One region of the Janthinobacterium sp. BJB304 genome, then DNA from elsewhere that is predicted to be linked to it. Evidence: predicted binding sites of a transcription regulator. Region 1 holds the regulator's gene; each other region holds the start of a gene.

Region 1 (4,419 bases):
AGCTGGCCCAGGGTGGGCGTGCGCCGCGTTTCGGCCGGCTGCGCCAGCATCTCGAACGGCACGCTGAACCAGAAACGGCTGCCTTTGCCTTCGCTGCTGGCGACGGCGATGTCGCCGCCCATCATGTGGATCAGCTGTTTGCTGATGGCCAGTCCCAGGCCCGTGCCGCCGAAGCGCCGCGTGATGCTCTGGTCGCCCTGCGAAAACGCGGCAAACAGCTGCTGTTGCTGCAACTCCGTCATGCCGATGCCCGTGTCGCGCACTTCGAAGCGCAGCCAGGCGCGGCCGTTGTCTTTCTCGGCCAGGCTGACGGCCACCACCACTTCGCCGCTCTCGGTGAACTTGATGGCGTTGCCGGCCAGGTTGACGAGAATCTGCTGCAGGCGCTGGGCGTCGCCCATGAGGCGGCGCGGCACGTCGGGCTCGACGGCAATCGCCAGTTCCAGCTCCTTTTCGCCCGCATTCATCGTCATCGTCGTGGCCAGCGTGTTCATGACCTCGTCGAGGTCGAATTCGACGGGCGACAATTCCATGCGGCGCGCCTCGATCTTCGAATAATCGAGCACGTCGTTGAGGATGCCCAGCAGCGACTGGCCCGCCACGCGCACCATGGTCAGATACTTGCGCTGTTCCGTATCGAGCTTGGTATTGCCCAGCAAATACACCATGCCCAGCACGGCATTGAGGGGCGTGCGGATTTCATGGCTCATGTTGGCCACGAAATCGCTTTTCGCGCGGTTGGCCGCCTCGGCCCGGTCGCGCTCCTGTTCCAGCTCCGCCGCGCGCGATTCGAGTTCCTGCTGCAGGCGGTCGCGCTCGCTCATCAGGCCGTTGAACGCTTCCGTCAGCTCGCCGATCTCGTCGCGCTGCTGTACGGGAACGGGGGTGAAACGGCTGCCGCTGGTGCGCAGCGCCTGCAGGGTGTCGCGCAGGCGCACCAGGGGCGAGAGCAGGCGCACGGTGACCCAGCCCAGCACGGCTGCGGCCAGCAGCGAGGCGAGGATGCTCCACAGCACCAGCCGGTACAGCACGCCGTCGAACGGTTCGAAGGCGTCGTGGAGGGGCAGCGAGGCGGCCAGCAGCCAGTTCACCGATTTCAGGCGTTTGAAGCTGTTGACGGCCGTGATGCCGCGGCTGTTGGTGCTGACCATGGTGCCTTCGCCATCGTCCTTCAGCAGCCGGGTGGTCGTCAGGTTGGCGTTCGGCACGCGCGGCTGCAGCAAACGGCTGGTGTCGGGATGCAGCACATAGCGCGGCACGGCGCCGCGCGTGAGGATGAAGTAATAGCCGCTCTTGCCGATCTTTTCCGAGCGCAGGCGCCCCAGCAGGTTGTCCTTGTACAGGCGCAGCACGCCGATCACCACGCCGGCCACCTGGCCATCGGCGGCGAGTATGGGCGCGACCATCTGCACGATGGGCATGCCGCTTGATTTGCCCAGCATCGGCTCGGTGATCATGGGCTGGCGCGTGCGCAGCACGGTCTGGAAATACTCGCGCTCGGCGACGTTGATGCCGGCGCGCCCCGCCACTTCCGGCATGTCGGCCACGACGGCGCCGTGCGCGTCGAGCACCAGCACGTCGTCGAACAGCACCAGCATCGAGCGGCGCGAATAGTATTCGCGCAATTGGGCGGGCTGGGTGATCAGTTCTGGCGGCTGCTGCCGGGCCGTCAGGGTGACGATCTGCAGCAGCATGCCCAGCTTGTCGTCGAGCTCGGCGGCGGTGCGGCTGATCAGGGACGACTGCTGGCTCAACAGTACCTTGGTGAAATCGTCGCGCATGTGCTGCACCTGGATCATGGTGACCAGCGCGATCATGGCGATCGAGGTCAGGCTGGTGGCCAGCGCGACTTTTGCTTTGATGCCGAGAGGCTTCATGATTTCCTTTTCAGTACCGGGCGGCACAGGCGGCAGATAATGCTGTCAGGAATTTTCCTATCAATACCCCAGCTTGGCAAGCGCCGCCACGCAAATTGCCCTCTCCGCATGGGCTTTTGACGATGTTGCCATATAATTAAAGTCGGAACGTCGTTTATTCAGCGAAATTGCGGTGAAATTGGCACACGGCAACCCTGTATGCAGTAAACTTGTTGTTGCATTTTCTAAAAGGTACCGACATGACTGAAGCGCTACTCACTCCAACCTCGCCCACAGTGACCGTGGAAGCGTTGCGTGCGCGATGCTCGACCTGCAGCATGCATCAATTGTGCCTGCCGATGGGCCTCGACGTGGGCGACATGGACAGACTGGACCAGATCATCGGCCGCCGCCGCAAGATCGTGCGCGGCGCTTCGCTGTTCCGCATCGGCGACTCGTTCCAGAACCTGTATGCGATCCGTCTGGGCCACTTCAAGACCTACCAGATCAATCCGGGCGGCGAAGAGCAGGTGACGGGCTTCCAGATGGCGGGCGAACTGCTGGGCATGGACGCCATCAGCGCCGACCGCCACCACTGTAATGCGGTGGCGCTGGAAGACAGCGAAGTGTGTGAAATCCCGTTTTCCAGCCTGGAACAATTGCTGGGCAATATGCCGACCCTGCTGCGCCATTTCCACCGCATGATGAGCCAGGAAATCACGCGCGAGCAAAGTGTCATGCTGTTGCTGGGCAACATGCAGGCGACGCAGCGTTTTGCCGCCTTTATCGTCAACCTGGCGTCGCGCTATGAAGCGCGCGGCTATTCGGCCAGCAAATTTCAGTTGCGCATGTCGCGCGAGGAAATCGGCAACTACCTGGGCCTGACCATCGAAAGCGTCAGCCGTTTATTGTCGAAATTCAAGAAGGAAGGCTGGCTGCGCGTCTCCAACCGCGAGATCGAGATCTTGCAGCCGGCAAAACTGAAGGCCATTACGGCCGGCACCGACGTCTGCAAGTAACAGCACCGTCAAAACCTACTGCGCGTCGTGCTTTGCGGCCTGCGATGCTCGCTGTGCTATAGCACAGCTGTGCTTCTCAGCCACAAATCACTGCCGCTCGCTACGGTTTTCCCGGCACTGTACGTTATAGTTCCTCATCCGCGTGCAGCGCGATGCTGCGTTGCAGCGGCCAGGTCCAGATGCCGGACAGGCGCCACTCGCGTTTGTCGTTTTCCACCAGCACTTGCCAGCGGCTGCGCTCGAGCATCGGCAGCGCCACGGAAAAATTGCCGGCCGCATCGGGCTGCACCAGCAGCTTGATATCCTTTTCCGGCAGGGTCGCATGCGCCAGGTGCAGCTGCAATGGCCCCTGGTACGCCTTGCCGAAGCTGTGCACGGAGCCGCTCAGGCGCGCTGCAGCGACGTCATACGACAGGGTCGTATCCATCGCCAGGTCGCTGGCGATCGTGTCGCGCTTCAAATCCTGGTTGATCGCCTTGCCCTGCTTGTAATAGTCGCCCACCACCAGCGCGTCGGGCTGCGTAAACGCGATATAGCCCATGAAGCTGCCGACGACCACGGACAGGCCGGGACCGATCATCAGCAGCCATGGCCAGCGATGCTTGTACCATGGGGCAACGGGAGGTTGCAGTTTCAGACTGTCGGACATTGTGTTCTCCTTGGGGCCGGACCCTTTGGGTCCGACCCCAGCTTTTGCTTCCGGGTTGAAAATCAAGTGACCCTAACGCATGATTGATGATACCCCTACGGCGAAATACCGGGGTCGGGCCCGGAGGGGCCGACCCCAAATCAACATCACCGCGGCACGATGAACACCGCGCTTTCGCGCACATGCAGCGACGGGTCGTCCAGCGATTGCAATTCGATCGCAATCTTGTTCGAGCCCTTCTCGCCCACGCCGTGCGGCACGCGCAGGCGGATCGGCCAGCCCAGCGTTTCCGTCGGCTGCAAGGTCACTTCCTCGCGCGTCAGCAAGGTCAGGCCCGGCAAGCCGGAAGCGCTGATTTTGAAATGCTGGCTTTGCTCCGAGGTGTTCATGATCTGCAGACGATAGACGTTTTCGATCATGCCGTCTTCCACTTCGCGTCCCATCGAACCGCGGTCGCGGATCACGTCCATCTTCAGGGGCGTGCGCAGGGCCAGCGACGTACACACGGCGATGATGATCAGGGCCAGGATGGACGTGTAGATCAGCACGCGCGGGCGCATGGCGCGCTGGCGGATCTGCTTCGAATTGAAGTTGTTTTCCATCGCATGGTCGGTGCTGTAGCGTATCAGGCCACGCGGCCGCTCGACCTTGTCCATCACGGTGTTGCAGGCATCGACGCAGGCGGCGCAGCCGATGCATTCATACTGCAGGCCGTTGCGGATATCGATACCGGTCGGACACACCTGCACGCACAGGGTGCAATCGATGCAGTCGCCCAGCCTGTCGTTGTTGCCGGCCTTCTTGCTCATGGCGCCGCGTGGTTCGCCGCGCTTGGCATCGTAGGTGATGATCAGCGTGTCCTGGTCGAACATGGCGCTCTGGAAGCGCGCGTAGG
Region 2 (4,419 bases), on a different contig from region 1:
GTGCTGGACGAAGCCGATGAAATGCTGCGCATGGGCTTTATCGACGACGTCGAACGTATCTTGAAAGAAACCCCGGAAGGCCATCAAACGGCCCTGTTCTCGGCCACCATGCCTTCCGTCATCAAACGCATCGCCACCACCTACTTGGTGAACCCGGCCGAAGTGACGGTCGCCGCCAAGACGGGCACGGCCGACAACATCCGCCAGCGCTACTGGCTGGTGTCGGGCATGCACAAGCTCGACGCGCTGACGCGCATCCTGGAAGCGGAAGCGTTTGACGGCATGATCATCTTCGCCCGCACCAAGCTGGGCACGGAAGAGCTGGCCGGCAAGCTGCAAGCGCGCGGCTTCTCGGCCGCCGCCATCAATGGCGACATCCAGCAAGCCCAGCGCGAGCGCACGATCCAGCAGTTGAAAGACGGCAAGATCGACATCCTCGTGGCAACCGACGTGGCCGCCCGCGGCCTGGACGTCGAGCGCATCAGCCACGTCGTCAACTACGATGTGCCGCACGATCCGGAAAGCTATACCCACCGCATCGGCCGCACGGGCCGCGCCGGCCGCAGCGGTGAAGCGATCCTGTTCATCACCCCGCGTGAAAAGAACTTGCTGAAAGCCATCGAACGCTCGACCCGCCAGCCGATCGGCATGCTGGAACTGCCGACGATCCAGGCCGTCAACGACGTGCGCATCGCCAAGTTCAAGGAACAGATCAGCGAAACCCTGGCTTTGGGCGAACTGGAGCAGTTCCAGTCGCTGATCGAGGATTTCGAGCGCGAACAGAACATTCCCGCCATTGAAATCGCCGCCGCTCTGGCGAAGATGGCGCGTGGCAATACGCCGCTGCTGCTGGACAAGAACAAGGCGCGCGAGCAAGCCACGTGGCAAGACGACCGTCCTGTGCGCCAGGACCGTTTTGAGCGCAACGACCGTCCGGAACGGGGCGACCGCTTCGACCGTAACGAGCGCAGCGAACGCCCGGCCTTCCCGAAAAAGGAACGCATCCAGCGCCCAGCCGACGCCGGCATGCAGACCTTCCGTATTGAAGTCGGTCACCAGCATGGCGTGAAACCGGGCAATATCGTGGGCGCCATCGCCAACGAAGCGGGCATCGATTCGAAAAACATCGGCCGCATCGAAATCTATGACGATTACAGCGTCCTGGACTTGCCAGACAGCATGCCGAAAGAATTGCTGGATCAGCTGAAGACCGTGTGGGTCGCGGGCCAGCAGCTGCGCATCAGCCGTGACGGCGATGCGCCGGACCTGGCGCCGCCAGCCGCGCCGCGCAAGCCGTTCGCCGCCAAGTCCGCGCCAGCGTTCAAGGATGCGCCAGCGGACGCGGGCGATGCAGCACCTGCACCGCGCGCGCCGAAGAAGGAACGTCCACGTCCAGGCGTGACGGCCTACCGCATTGAGGTGGGCCGCGAGCACGCCGTGACGCCAAGTAACATCGTGGGTGCCATCGCCAACGAAGCGAACCTGGAAGCCAAGCATATCGGCCGCATCGATATCTTTGACAACTACAGCGTGCTGGACTTGCCGGAAGGCATGCCGCCGGAAATCCTCGACCACCTGAAATCGGTCGTCGTGTCGGGCCAGAAACTGCGCATCAGCCTCGACGATGGCACGACGGAGCGCAAGCCTGCGCCGCCGCGTCCGAAGTCGCCGCCGCGCAAAACGTTCAAGTAAGCCATCCCTGCACAGGTGCCTCCCCGGCGCCTGTGTCGCGGATTGGAGACACATCCCCCACTGGCGCATTCGCGCCAGTTTTTATTTTCCCTCAAGAAATAAACATGGTTGCCGCCTTATGGTAGGCGGCAGATATCGCCATCTGCCGGCAATGGCCGCCGCTCCTTTGCATCTTTTTATCGGCGTAAACGCCATCTTTATTACCTGCCGCATCGATACATAATTTTTTATTAATTATTGTATGTGTACGCAATTTAAATTTTGCATTTCAATAAAATCAATCAAGTTGAATCAAAGTAAATTCTAAAACATAAATGAATTGACTTTTATTAAATTGTTTGACTGGCGTCACTGTCGCCGAGGCGATATATCATGGGTGCTTGATGTGGTATATTGTTTTTATGATTTTGTTATGCTAGTTGAGAAAAATAGAGGAGCGACGATGCGGGTCAATACGCCTATCACGCAAAATGAATACGTATTAAATGAAGGCATGACGATTGTTTCCACCACGGATTTACAGGGAAACATCAATTACGCCAATCAGTATTTCATTGAGGTCAGCGGTTTTTCAGAAATGGAACTGCTGGGTGCGCCACAGAATATCCTGCGTCATCCCGATATGCCGGCCGAAGCGTTTGCCGACCTGTGGGACACCATCAAGACGGGCATGCCGTGGACCGGCATGGTCAAGAACCGCTGCAAGAATGGCGACTTTTACTGGGTCTTCGCCAATATCACGCCCGTCATCGAAAACGGCCGCCCGATCGGCTATATGTCCGTGCGCACCAAGCCCACGCGCGAGCAGATCAACGAAGCGGCAGCCCTGTATAAAAGTTTTAAAGATGGCAATAGCGCGAACCTGGCGATCCGCAATGGCCGCGTCGTGCGCCAGGGCTGGGCCGCCAAGCTGGCCGAGTGGCGCAAGCTGAGCCTGTCGCAGGACATCGCCCTGCATTGCATCATCTTGGGCGTGGTGCTGGCCATCCTCGGCTGCGCCGTGTGGAATATCGACGGCGATACGAGCACGGCCACGCGCAGCTGGCTCAGCGGCGCGGCTGCCGCGGCCGTGGCGCTGATGCTGTATTTCTGGGCCCATCTGCACAATTCCATCGTCGCGCCGCTGGGCGACGCCATCACGGTGGCGCGCAAGATGGCCGGGGGCGACTTGACGGGCGTGATCGACAAGGTGCGCGACGACGATATGGGTCAATTGATGGCGGCCTTGCGCCAGACCAATATCAACTTGCACAGCATCATCGGCGACGTGCGCGCCAACTTCGAGGATATCCGCATCACCACGGCGGAAATCGCCACGGGCAATATGGACTTGTCCAGCCGCACGGAATCGCAGGCGTCCAGCCTGGAGCAGACGGCGGCCAGCATGGAAGAGCTGACGTCGACCGTGCAAAACAGCGCCGACCACGTGGCCACGGCCAACGACCTGGCGGCGCAGGCATCGACCGTCGCGGCCAGGGGCGGCACCATCGTCAGCGAAGTGGTCACCACGATGGACGAGATCAGCACCTCGTCGCGCAAGATTCTCGACATCATCGGCTTGATCGACGGCATCGCCTTCCAGACGAACATCCTTGCCTTGAACGCGGCTGTGGAAGCGGCGCGCGCAGGCGAGCACGGCCGCGGCTTCGCCGTCGTGGCGGGCGAAGTACGCAGCCTGGCGCAGCGCTCGGCAACGGCGGCGAAAGAGGTGAAAAACCTGATCGACCATTCGATCGCCACCGTGAATGCGGGCAGCGTGCTGACCAGCAATGCGGGCGCCACCATGACGGAAGTGATCGCCTCGGTGGCCCGCGTGACGGAAGTGATGGACGAGATTTCCTCGACCACGCGCGAGCAGAACCAGGGCATCGGCCAAGTCAACCAGGCCGTGATCCACATGGATGGCATCACGCAACAGAATGCGGCCCTCGTGGAGCAGGCGGCCGCGGCCGCCACCAGCCTGGCGCAGCGCACCGAGAGCGTGGCCCAGTCGATCGGCATCTTCAAATTGAAGGCCTCGCCCAAGCGCAAGGCGGCCGGCGTGGGGCGCAGCCCCAGCGTGGCGGCCGGCGTGGCGTCGCGGGCCTTGCTGAAGGCAAGATAATTACCCCAACGGCGAAAGGCTGGGGTCAGTCACTGCGCGACCGGAATGCTTCCCATTGGGAGCATTCCCCCCGGGTTTTGTCTGTGGGGTTACTCTTACTTCTTCACCCGGTACACGTCCCCGCTGCGCACCTTCTTCACCACCCCATCCCCGCCAAACAGAATCACATATTCGCCCGGCGCGCCCGAGGCGGCCGGGTAGCTGTACATCCACACTTCATTGCCGCTGTCGAAACGGATGGCCGTGCTGTCGCCCAGCGCGGCGCGCACCTGTTCGCGCGTGCTGCTGCCCGGTTGCACCGTCTGTTCCAGGGTGGCGTAAGGCACGTTCTTGCTTGCTTGCAAGGCGCGCGTGCCGGAACAGGCAGCCAGCAATGCCAGCACGGGAAATACCAGCCACTTCATGGCGCCACCTCGTCCATATAGTCAAATTCTAGCAGGGTATCGTCGGGCCAGCTGGCATCCCACAGGGGCGCGTAATACGTGCGGTCAAGCAAGACCTGGCAATCGCAATAGGGCAGCGAGGCGGGCGTCTGCTCGCCGCCCGCATACAGCATGGTGAACGGCAGGGCCAGGCGCCGTTCCCCATGCACGAGGGTCACGCCGAACAGGGGCCGCTCCGTA
Region 3 (4,419 bases), on a different contig from region 1:
CCATGCGCTGGCGCACGGTATTGACGGTACCGTCATTCAGGCGCACGCCGCCGATGCGGATGTCGCCGCCGCCGGCGGGCAGCAAGCCGGCCAGCAAGGACAGCAAGGTGGTCTTGCCCGCGCCGCTGGCGCCCAGCAGGGCCACGTGTTCGCCGGCGCGCACGCTCAAGTCCAAGCCGTCGAACACGGGCGCTTCGCCGGGATGGGCAAAGCGCAGTTGATGGATGTCAATGGCGGGCGGCGGCGCCACCGCCATGGCGGCGGCGGAGACGGCAGCCACTTCCGCACCAAAGCCAGGCAAAGGCACGCCCTCGGCGGCCAGGTCGTGCAATCCGGCCAGGCCCGCCTCGCCGGCCGCCTTGTCGTGCCAGACGGCGGCCAGCTCGCGCAGCGGCTCGAAGAACGCGGGCGCCAGCAGCAGGATGAACAAGCCCTGCCCCAACGTCAGTTCGCGGCCCCAGGTGCCGAAATCAAGGCTGCCCAGCAGCGAGAAGCCGATGAACGCTGCCACCATGGCCACGCCCAGCGCGGAAAACAGTTCCAGCACGGCGGACGACAAAAAGGCGATGCGCAGCACCACCATCGTGCGCCGGCGCACGGATTGCGACGAAGCGTCCAGCCGCGCGGCCGTGGCATCGACGGCATCGAGCGCGCGCAAGGTGGCCAGGCCGCGCAGGCGGTCCAGCAGAAAGGCGTTCATGCTGCCCATTTCCACCATCTGCGCGCGGCTGGCCGCCTGCGCGCCCATGCCCACGAGGGCCATGAAGACGGGAATCAGAGGCGCGGCGATGAGCAGGATCAGCGCGGCGATCCACGACAACGGCGTCACCACGGCGAGGATCACGAGCGGCACGAGCATGACTTTCCAGCGCGCCGGCTTGTAGCGCACCAGATACGGCACGATGGCTTCGGCCTGCTCGGCAATGACGCTGGCCGCCTGCCCCGACTGGGCGCGCTGGCGGTCCAGCGGCGAACGGCGCGCCAGCGCCTGCGCCACTTGCCCGCGCAAGGTGGACAGGTGCGCGCGCGCCGCCGCATACATGCGCCGCGCGCCCCACGCTTCGCAGCCGGCGCGCAGCACGCCCAGCAGCAGCACGCCGGCGGCCGGCAACAGGGCCGCGCGCCACGGTGCGCCATCGAGCATGGCTTGCACGGCCCAAGCCAGCAAGGCAGCTTGCGGCAGCCACAGCAAGGCGGCACCGCCTTGCGCCAGGCTGGCGGCTCGGGGAAGAATAAAGCGGGGCAAGGACAGTGGCGAGGTCGGCATCTTATATTTTTTGAGTTTTCAGAATTTTCTGTAAATTCGATTTTTTGTATAATACTGCGAAACATGACATATATCAATTGACCCTGGCGGTTTGGCGTGAAAAAATTCAGATAATTATGAAAACTCAAAATATCCAAATGACGCCGCTGATCCTGACCTTCGTCAGCCATTTCGGCGAGATGGGCAGCCGCTGGGGCTTTAACCGCACGGTGGGGCAAGTGTACGCCTTGTTGTTTGTCGCGGAGCATCCTTTACACGCGGATGAAATCGCGGAACACCTGAGTTTCTCGCGCTCGAACGTAAGCATCGGCCTGAAGGAATTGCAGGGCTGGGGCTTGATCCGCCAGTCGCGCATTCCCGGCGACCGGCGCGAGTATTTTTCCTCGCTGGGCGATGTGTGGCAAATCTTCCGCGTGGTGGCCGCCGAGCGCCGCCGCCGCGAGGTGGCTCCTACCCTGACGGTGCTGCGCGAAGCGCTGCTGGCGCCGGCCACGGAACCGGTGGACCAGTACGCGCAGGAGCGCATGCGCGAAATGTATGAACTGGTCGACCTGGCCAATACCTGGTTCGACGACTTGCAGCGCCTGTCGCCCGAATCGATGGCGCAGCTGATGAAAATGGGCGCCAAGGTACAAAAGCTGCTCAACGCCAAGGATCGTCTGTTTGGCGTCAGCAACAACAGCGACTGAAACCCGCCTCCCCTTTTCCCACGCAAGACACCGCTAGCACAAACTGGCGCACCTTGTCACGCCATTTCGCAACGTCATGCTGGCGATCGCTGGCACACCCATACATAGCCGTATGCGATATTGTCAAGCAAACCAATAGAATTATTAAAATTGTATTAATTTGCATCAAGAGTAAGCTTGCATTTGCGTACTCAGTACGCGCAGGAAATAGCAGCTAAAAACGGGCAATGGGATGACTTCCCCGGCAGGCAGGGGCGTATCCCTACACGATGAAGCAACTGTCTCAAGCACAAGGGGATTTTCATGAAAAGCATAAAAAGCATTGCCGTCAAGGCATCCATGCTGGCCGCAATGACCGTACTGGCAAGTGCGGCGCAAGCGGCCACCTGGGTGGATGTAGGCCCGGCCAGCGGTTTCGTCATCGCCGGCAGCACCGTCACCTATTCGCCATCGCCGGCGCTGCAGGTGAAATATTATGACGATGATCTGGTGCCGCAGAGCCCCTCCGACATCCAGGGCTATATTAATGGCGTGTTCGGCACCAGCCTGGGTTCAGCCGTCTCGTATTGCGACAACGCCACCTCGGGCTGCACTGCCGGCACCACGGCAGGCTTGAGCGGCGGCGTCAATTCCTATACGAGCGCGGCTGCCTATGACTACCTGGCCATCCACTTCGGTCACGGCGAACTGGTATTCCACTGGGCTGCACCCGTGGCTGCCGGCACCACCTTCACGGTGGAAGGCCTGCCCAAGGATCTGAGCAACTACAGGGCCTTCATTTCCGCCGTGCCGGAACCTGGAACCTATGCCATGCTGCTGGCCGGCTTGGGCCTGCTGGGCTTCCTCGCACGCCGCCGCCAGGAAAAGTAAGTATCACCAGCGGCAGCGGCGCACCATCGCCCGCTGCCGCCTCCATGCCAGCCGCATCTTTACGCCGCGCTTGCGGCGCCAGGCCCGCTTTTTACACCATTTTTAGATCCCTCTCGCTATGCTCGACGGCATCCACTGCTGATCGACGAGGGAGATCTCATGCACGAACAACCGTTTCAGCCACGCGCGCGCAGCGTGATCCGCCAGCACTTGCCCGCGCGGGAACGGCTGCGCCTGGCCCGACTGGCCAGCAAGAAAATGGGGTCGCTACTATCCGCGCTGCTGTGCGCGGCGCCGCTGCTGTATTTGCTGAGCGTGGTGCTGTTTGCGCAGCCGTGACACGGCAGGCAGACAAAAGATGAAAAGTGATGGCAATGCGACAGGCTGTCGCGTGCATGACCAGCGTGAGCTGGTCCGCCCAGAGGGAATCGAACCCCCATTCACGGTTTAGAAGACCGTTGTCCTATCCGTTGAACGATGGGCGGAAAGGTGCAGCATTTTAGTCTATGCGCGCCAGCAATGCCAAGGCGTCGCACAATAGAAAACGGGCTGTCATTTCTGACAGCCCGCTTATGACTTTGGTCGGAGTACAAGGATTCGAACCTTGGACCCCCTGGTCCCAAACCAGGTGCGCTACCGGGCTGCGCCACACTCCGAAGACAAGATAATAACGCCCCCACCCAATTTCGTCAATTGCCCCAGGCGAATTAGATGGAAATAACTATCACTCCCGCTTGGGCGCTTGCTGAAAACGTACAGGGCAAGGCAGTGCAACGCCGCCCTGGGCGTTTTCAGCTGGCGACCTTGTCGGCGATGCGGCGTGCCATCGACTCGGCCTTCTCCTTGTCCTTCGCCTCCACCATCACGCGGATCAGCGGCTCGGTGCCCGAAGCGCGGATCAGCACGCGGCCCGTGTCGCCCAGTTCGGCCTCGACCAGTTCCTTTTCGGCCACCATGGCGGCATTTTTCTGCCAGTCGAAACCGGGCGCCACGCGCAGATTGATCAGGGTTTGCGGGAACAGCACCAGTTCGGCCAGGCATTGCTGCAGGCTTTGGCCGCTGCGCTTGAGCGCAGACAATACTTGCAGCGCAGAGACGATGCCGTCGCCCGTCGTGTGGCGGTCCAGGCACAGCAAATGGCCCGAGCCTTCGCCGCCCAGTATCCAGCCCTTTTCCTTCATGACTTCCAGCACGTAGCGGTCGCCCACCTTGGCGCGCGCAAAGCCGATGCCCTGCTGCTTGAACAGCACTTCCAGCGCCATATTCGTCATCAACGTGCCGACGGCGCCGGCCACGGGACCCGTCGCCAGGCGGTCCTTGACCATGACGTACAACAATTCGTCGCCGTTGTACAAGCGGCCCGTGGCGTCGCACATGATCAGGCGGTCGGCGTCGCCGTCAAGGGCGATGCCCAGGTCCGCGCCGTGCTCGACGACGGCTTCGGCCATGGCCTTGGTTGCCGTGGCGCCAAAGCCCGCGTTGATGTTGAAGCCATCGGGCTTGTTGCCGATGGCGATGACTTCCGCGCCCAGCTCATGGAAGACGTGCGGCGCGATATGGTAGGCGGCGCCATGCGCGCAATCGACGACGATC
Region 4 (4,419 bases), on a different contig from region 1:
CCACAACTGCGACAGCTCATCAATGCAAACGCTGCGCCACCGTGGCCCGGCTTGGTATTTGTGCGCATCACTCCCAGCGTGATCTCCGTACTGAACTATGAACTGGGTTTCGGCCACACCGATTTGTTTGAAGTCACTTGACCCACGACGTCATTAATTGTGGGGAACTACATGATGTAAATCATGATTTTTTCGCGCGGAATTTGTTAGGCTGCCTTCATCCATCCAACAGGTGCCCGCCATGAACTATAAAACGATCGTTGTCCATGTTGATGCAACGCCTCAGGCTCACGAACGTACCGTATTGGCAGGCATAATTGCCCGCAGTCAGCAGGCCCACCTGATCGGTACTGCAACGGCGCCACTGTCGAACCTGTATGAGGCCAGCCGCCGCATAATAGGAGCACTCGAGCGCTTTGACACCCATTCCCGATCTCTCGATGTATCCTGCGAGCGACGCTTGAGCGACCATGATATCCAAACGAACCTGATACTGCAGGCACGGCAGGCCGACTTGCTCGTGCTGAGCCAAAGCAGCGCAGACCACGACGACAGCGGCCTGCCCCCGGATTTGCCCGAACATGTGGCCCTTCATTCCGGCAGGCCGGTCCTGATTGTGCCATGCACGGGCACCTACCTGCATCTGGATCAGCACGCGCTGGTCGCCTGGGACGGCAGCCGGGCGGCCACCCGCGCCGTCGCCGATGCGCTGCCGCTGCTACGCCACAGCCAGCGCGTCACTTTAGTCATGCTCAATCCATCTCCACAGTCCAGCATCCATGCGGGAAAACCTGGTGCCGATATTGCCATATTTCTTGCGCGCCATGATATTCAGGTCCAGGTCTTGGCACACACGGCCGCACTCGGTATGTCAGTGGGTGAAGCCCTGCTATCACTGACGGAAAAGCTGAATGCCGACCTTCTGGTGATGGGCGCTTATGGCCATCCTCGCTGGAATGAAATAGTGCTTGGCGGCGCCACGCGCACGCTGCTGCGGTCGATGACACTGCCGGTGCTGATGTCTCACTAGGGCTGCTGGTAACGGACACGGATCGCGTTATCCAACAATGCAACATGAGCGGCCTCCTCAATAGAAATTACCCAGCCGTTTGATAAATGTCATTTGTACTTTTTCTATTTTCAACTTGAACCCCTAAACTAAATCAGTTGACACCTCACTACTTTGATACCGTTTTTTCATGTCACGACCGACCAATCTGGAGAAAACTATGCCTGATGTAAACACCAACACGCCCGAACAACTCCACCAGGACACGAAGCATTCCCTGATGAATCGCTACAACGCGATAGCGCAGCACACGCTCGACTGTAGTACCGAGATATCTCGTCTGAATATCCGCTACGCTCAGGAATTGTCGGAGGCCAACATAGACACCATGCTGCTGTGCATGCAAAACTGTAGTCTGGCTCGCCGTTGCGAATTGGGATTTGGTTATCTGAAACCACATGTTTCGGCCAACAATGTTTACCGGTCAAACTTGTTCAAGATCATGCTTGACATGCAAAACTCCATACTGGAAAGTGCCAATGCAACGGTATCCGACTACTCTGACGAGTTGCAAAAAATTGCCGTATCCTAGACATGCAACCAATCCAACACGCATGATCTTCCCCGCTGGTCCTGCAGCGCGGCTCCCGGCGGTTATCGAGAATATGAACGCCTGCTCGCACTTGCCTCACGATACTGTCCGTCCAGTCGACATTGGACAACGTGTACACGGCGCAGTTTCCCTTTGCACCGAGGCGGAATACACGGACGTGACAGTAGATGAAGCGCTACGGCATGCACTGATCTGCGAAGAATTGCTGGAGCGTGAACCAATCGAAGTTGTATGGGCATACTGTGTGGCGCAGCACGTCCTACCGCCATGTAACATCACAATACGGGAATTCACCAGGCGCAAGCAAGAGCAAGCGGAAAGCGCCGAAAAACTGTGCGACTACGGTTGGTGGATAAAGCGCCTGAAACTACGCAATGCGAGGATGGCGCTTCAGCAGCGCTAACGCCCCGCCACGACGCGCACTGCCTGTCCGGGGCACGACACTGGCAGTGCGCCAGCTTGTCATGATCGCCCCAACGGCATGCCCACGTATACGATCTGTGTAGAACTGACGGACGTGGCCATTCTTCCGGAAAGGCATTAAATGTCAATATTACATGATCAGGATCAATTAATACCCTGACAACGCAACATGAATCAAGTAACTTGGTCCTACCGTTCGAATGCAACCTTCCCGGGAGTCGGCCATGTACAAAACCATTCTCATGTATGCCGACCAGTTTTCCGGCTTTGAACGACGCCTGGAAGTCGCGGCCGCACTGGCGCAGGAATATGGGGCCCACCTGATCGGCACGGCAGCCAGCGGTGGCGCGCAACTCGACTATATTGTGTATGGTGTAGCGGCACTCACTCCCCTGTTGCAATTCGACTATGAACCGATGCGCAAAGCAGCCCAGGAACAACTTCGGCAATTCGATGGTCATTGTCGCCGCTTGGGCGTGGCGTCGTACGAAACGCGTTTTCAAGACAGTCATGCTGCCGACGCATTGATACTGCAGTCGCTCTATTGCGACCTGATTGTGACTGGCCAAAGCGATCTGAGCGATCCAGGCCTCATCTGGTCCACACGGCTGCCCGGGTATCTCGCAATGCACAGCCCCCGGCCCCTGCTGGTTATCCCGGATGGCGATGGGCCGGTAGCAGTTCCCGGGCGCTCCATCGTCATTGGCTGGAATGCAAGTCCTGAAGCGAGCCGCGCTGTAGCTGGAGCCATGCCCCTGTTGCTGCGCGCTCAACGTGTGCAGATTATGGTACTCAATCCACATGTGGGGAAGCAGCACGGCGACGAGCCTGGAGCGGACCTGGCGCGCTATCTGCTTCGCCACGGGATCCCGGTTGAAGTGAACTGCCACGACAATGTCACTGAGTCTGCTACCACTCTGTGTAGTCGCGCGCTGAATAGTGGGGCTGACCTGATTGTCGCGGGTGCGTATGGCCGTAGCCGCTTCCATGAATGGATACTGGGTGGCACCACGCATAGCTTGCTAAGCCAGAGCAGAGTACCGCTGCTGTTGTCGCACTAAGCACTTGCTCGGTAACTGCGTGCATGCTTGCATTTTCTCACAGAGAGGCAGGCGGCGACAGCGCCTGCGAAACCAGAGGATAGCCAACAGATTGCGCCAGCATCACATGCTGTCCCGCCGTCAATGCCATGGCTTCAGCAAGCTCTTCTTGATCAAACCATCCGCGCGCAACGGCAGCCAATCCTTCTGCGGCGCAAAACAGGTAAACATTCTGACTGATATGGCCGACATCAAGTGCGGCAAAGAGTAACTGTTTGGCCTGCTCCTCGGGAGGCATGCGCGACAAATTGGCGACATAAAGCAGATTGACCGGAGCCCTGGCAACGAAATCCTGCTTGCCGGTCAACGCCCGCATATCGACGGAACTTTGCTGCATCAGTGCCGGCGCCTGCGCATCATAGCGGTATAGACCACTTGCCATCGCAATATAAATATCAATTTCCTGCGCATTACAGACAGAAGGTGCAGTTCTATGGCCTGAAGTCTCACGATTGCAGCCGTTTGCGGCCCACAGTAAACGCGAGAGCCTGTACCACGAGAGCTCGCGTTCGCTGAATTCGCGCTGCGAACCGCGCAGCTTCAGTATTTCAATCAGGGCCATACCCAGTACATTGATGTCGGCATCCAGTTCAAACGAGGCCGGTCCCATCAATGGCAAAAGCTCACTCTCCTGCACAGTTCTACTCACCTCGCCTCCATTTCACGCTACACGACCGTTCCGCCGATTGCCGCAGACGCCCGGGCAGCCAAGGCGCGATGGTGTGTCAAACATGTTGGTGAGTATCCGCTCAACATACATGATTGGCCGCAATAATGACTTTCAATACCCGTGCACCAAGCGCATCAGCAAACAATGCATAGGCGTCGACGATGTCCTTCAGCATAAAGCGGTGTGTAATCAGACCTGATACATCGAGTCGTCCGGACTGCACCGCCATCAACAACTGTGGGATGGTGGTGGTGTCCACCAGACGAGTAGTGATAGTAATATTTTTCGACCAAAGTTGTTCCAGATGCAAATCTGCCGGCCAATAATGCACCCCCACATTGGCGACTGTACCGCCAGGCGCAACGATATCTGCACACAATTTGAACGTGGCGGGAGTCCCGACCGCCTCTATCGCCGTGTCAACGCCGCGTCCACCGGTCAGCCCCAATACTGCGATGACGGCTGCGCGCTCAACTGCCCGCACCGTGTGACTTGCAGCAAACTGGCGACTCATTTCAAGACGATGTGGATCAACATCGACCATGATAATGCTGGATGGAGCGAAAAACTGGGCGGTCATCAATGCGGCCAGGCCGACAGGACC

Evidence for each region. Region 1 encodes FNR, which switches genes on or off when oxygen is low (the NO sensors DNR and NnrR bind a similar motif). Its sites were predicted from a motif close to TTGATNNNNATCAA; they were not measured.
Region 2: a site for FNR is predicted at 2,012-2,025, ahead of CSQ95_RS26855 (PAS domain-containing methyl-accepting chemotaxis protein). Genes of this name have one in related genera too.
Region 3: a site for FNR is predicted at 1,331-1,344, ahead of cydD (thiol reductant ABC exporter subunit CydD). Genes of this name have one in related genera too.
Region 4: a site for FNR is predicted at 2,180-2,193, ahead of CSQ95_RS10690 (universal stress protein). Genes of this name have one in related genera too.

Annotation. Positions count from the first base shown of each region.
Region 1 is NZ_PDZN01000001.1:372,629-377,047, forward strand. It holds gene CSQ95_RS01710 (response regulator) at 1-1,877, opposite strand, end outside; gene fnr (fumarate/nitrate reduction transcriptional regulator Fnr) at 2,117-2,875, shown strand; gene CSQ95_RS01720 (FixH family protein) at 3,000-3,524, opposite strand; gene ccoG (cytochrome c oxidase accessory protein CcoG) at 3,671-4,419, opposite strand, start outside.
Region 2 is NZ_PDZN01000032.1:3,431-7,849, forward strand. It holds gene CSQ95_RS26850 (DEAD/DEAH box helicase) at 1-1,692, shown strand, start outside; gene CSQ95_RS26855 (PAS domain-containing methyl-accepting chemotaxis protein) at 2,135-3,796, shown strand; gene CSQ95_RS26860 (outer membrane protein assembly factor BamE) at 3,892-4,200, opposite strand; gene CSQ95_RS26865 (hypothetical protein) at 4,197-4,419, opposite strand, start outside.
Region 3 is NZ_PDZN01000003.1:80,983-85,401, forward strand. It holds gene cydD (thiol reductant ABC exporter subunit CydD) at 1-1,267, opposite strand, end outside; gene CSQ95_RS04365 (GbsR/MarR family transcriptional regulator) at 1,405-1,956, shown strand; gene CSQ95_RS29950 (PEP-CTERM sorting domain-containing protein) at 2,260-2,826, shown strand; gene CSQ95_RS04375 (hypothetical protein) at 2,986-3,165, shown strand; tRNA gene CSQ95_RS04380 (tRNA-Arg) at 3,237-3,311, opposite strand; tRNA gene CSQ95_RS04385 (tRNA-Pro) at 3,406-3,482, opposite strand; gene glmM (phosphoglucosamine mutase) at 3,618-4,419, opposite strand, start outside.
Region 4 is NZ_PDZN01000007.1:174,861-179,279, forward strand. It holds gene CSQ95_RS10670 (pyridoxamine 5'-phosphate oxidase family protein) at 1-141, shown strand, start outside; gene CSQ95_RS10675 (universal stress protein) at 242-1,030, shown strand; gene CSQ95_RS10680 (hypothetical protein) at 1,230-1,601, shown strand; gene CSQ95_RS10690 (universal stress protein) at 2,270-3,106, shown strand; gene CSQ95_RS10695 (SagB/ThcOx family dehydrogenase) at 3,144-3,794, opposite strand; gene CSQ95_RS10700 (zinc-dependent alcohol dehydrogenase family protein) at 3,895-4,419, opposite strand, start outside.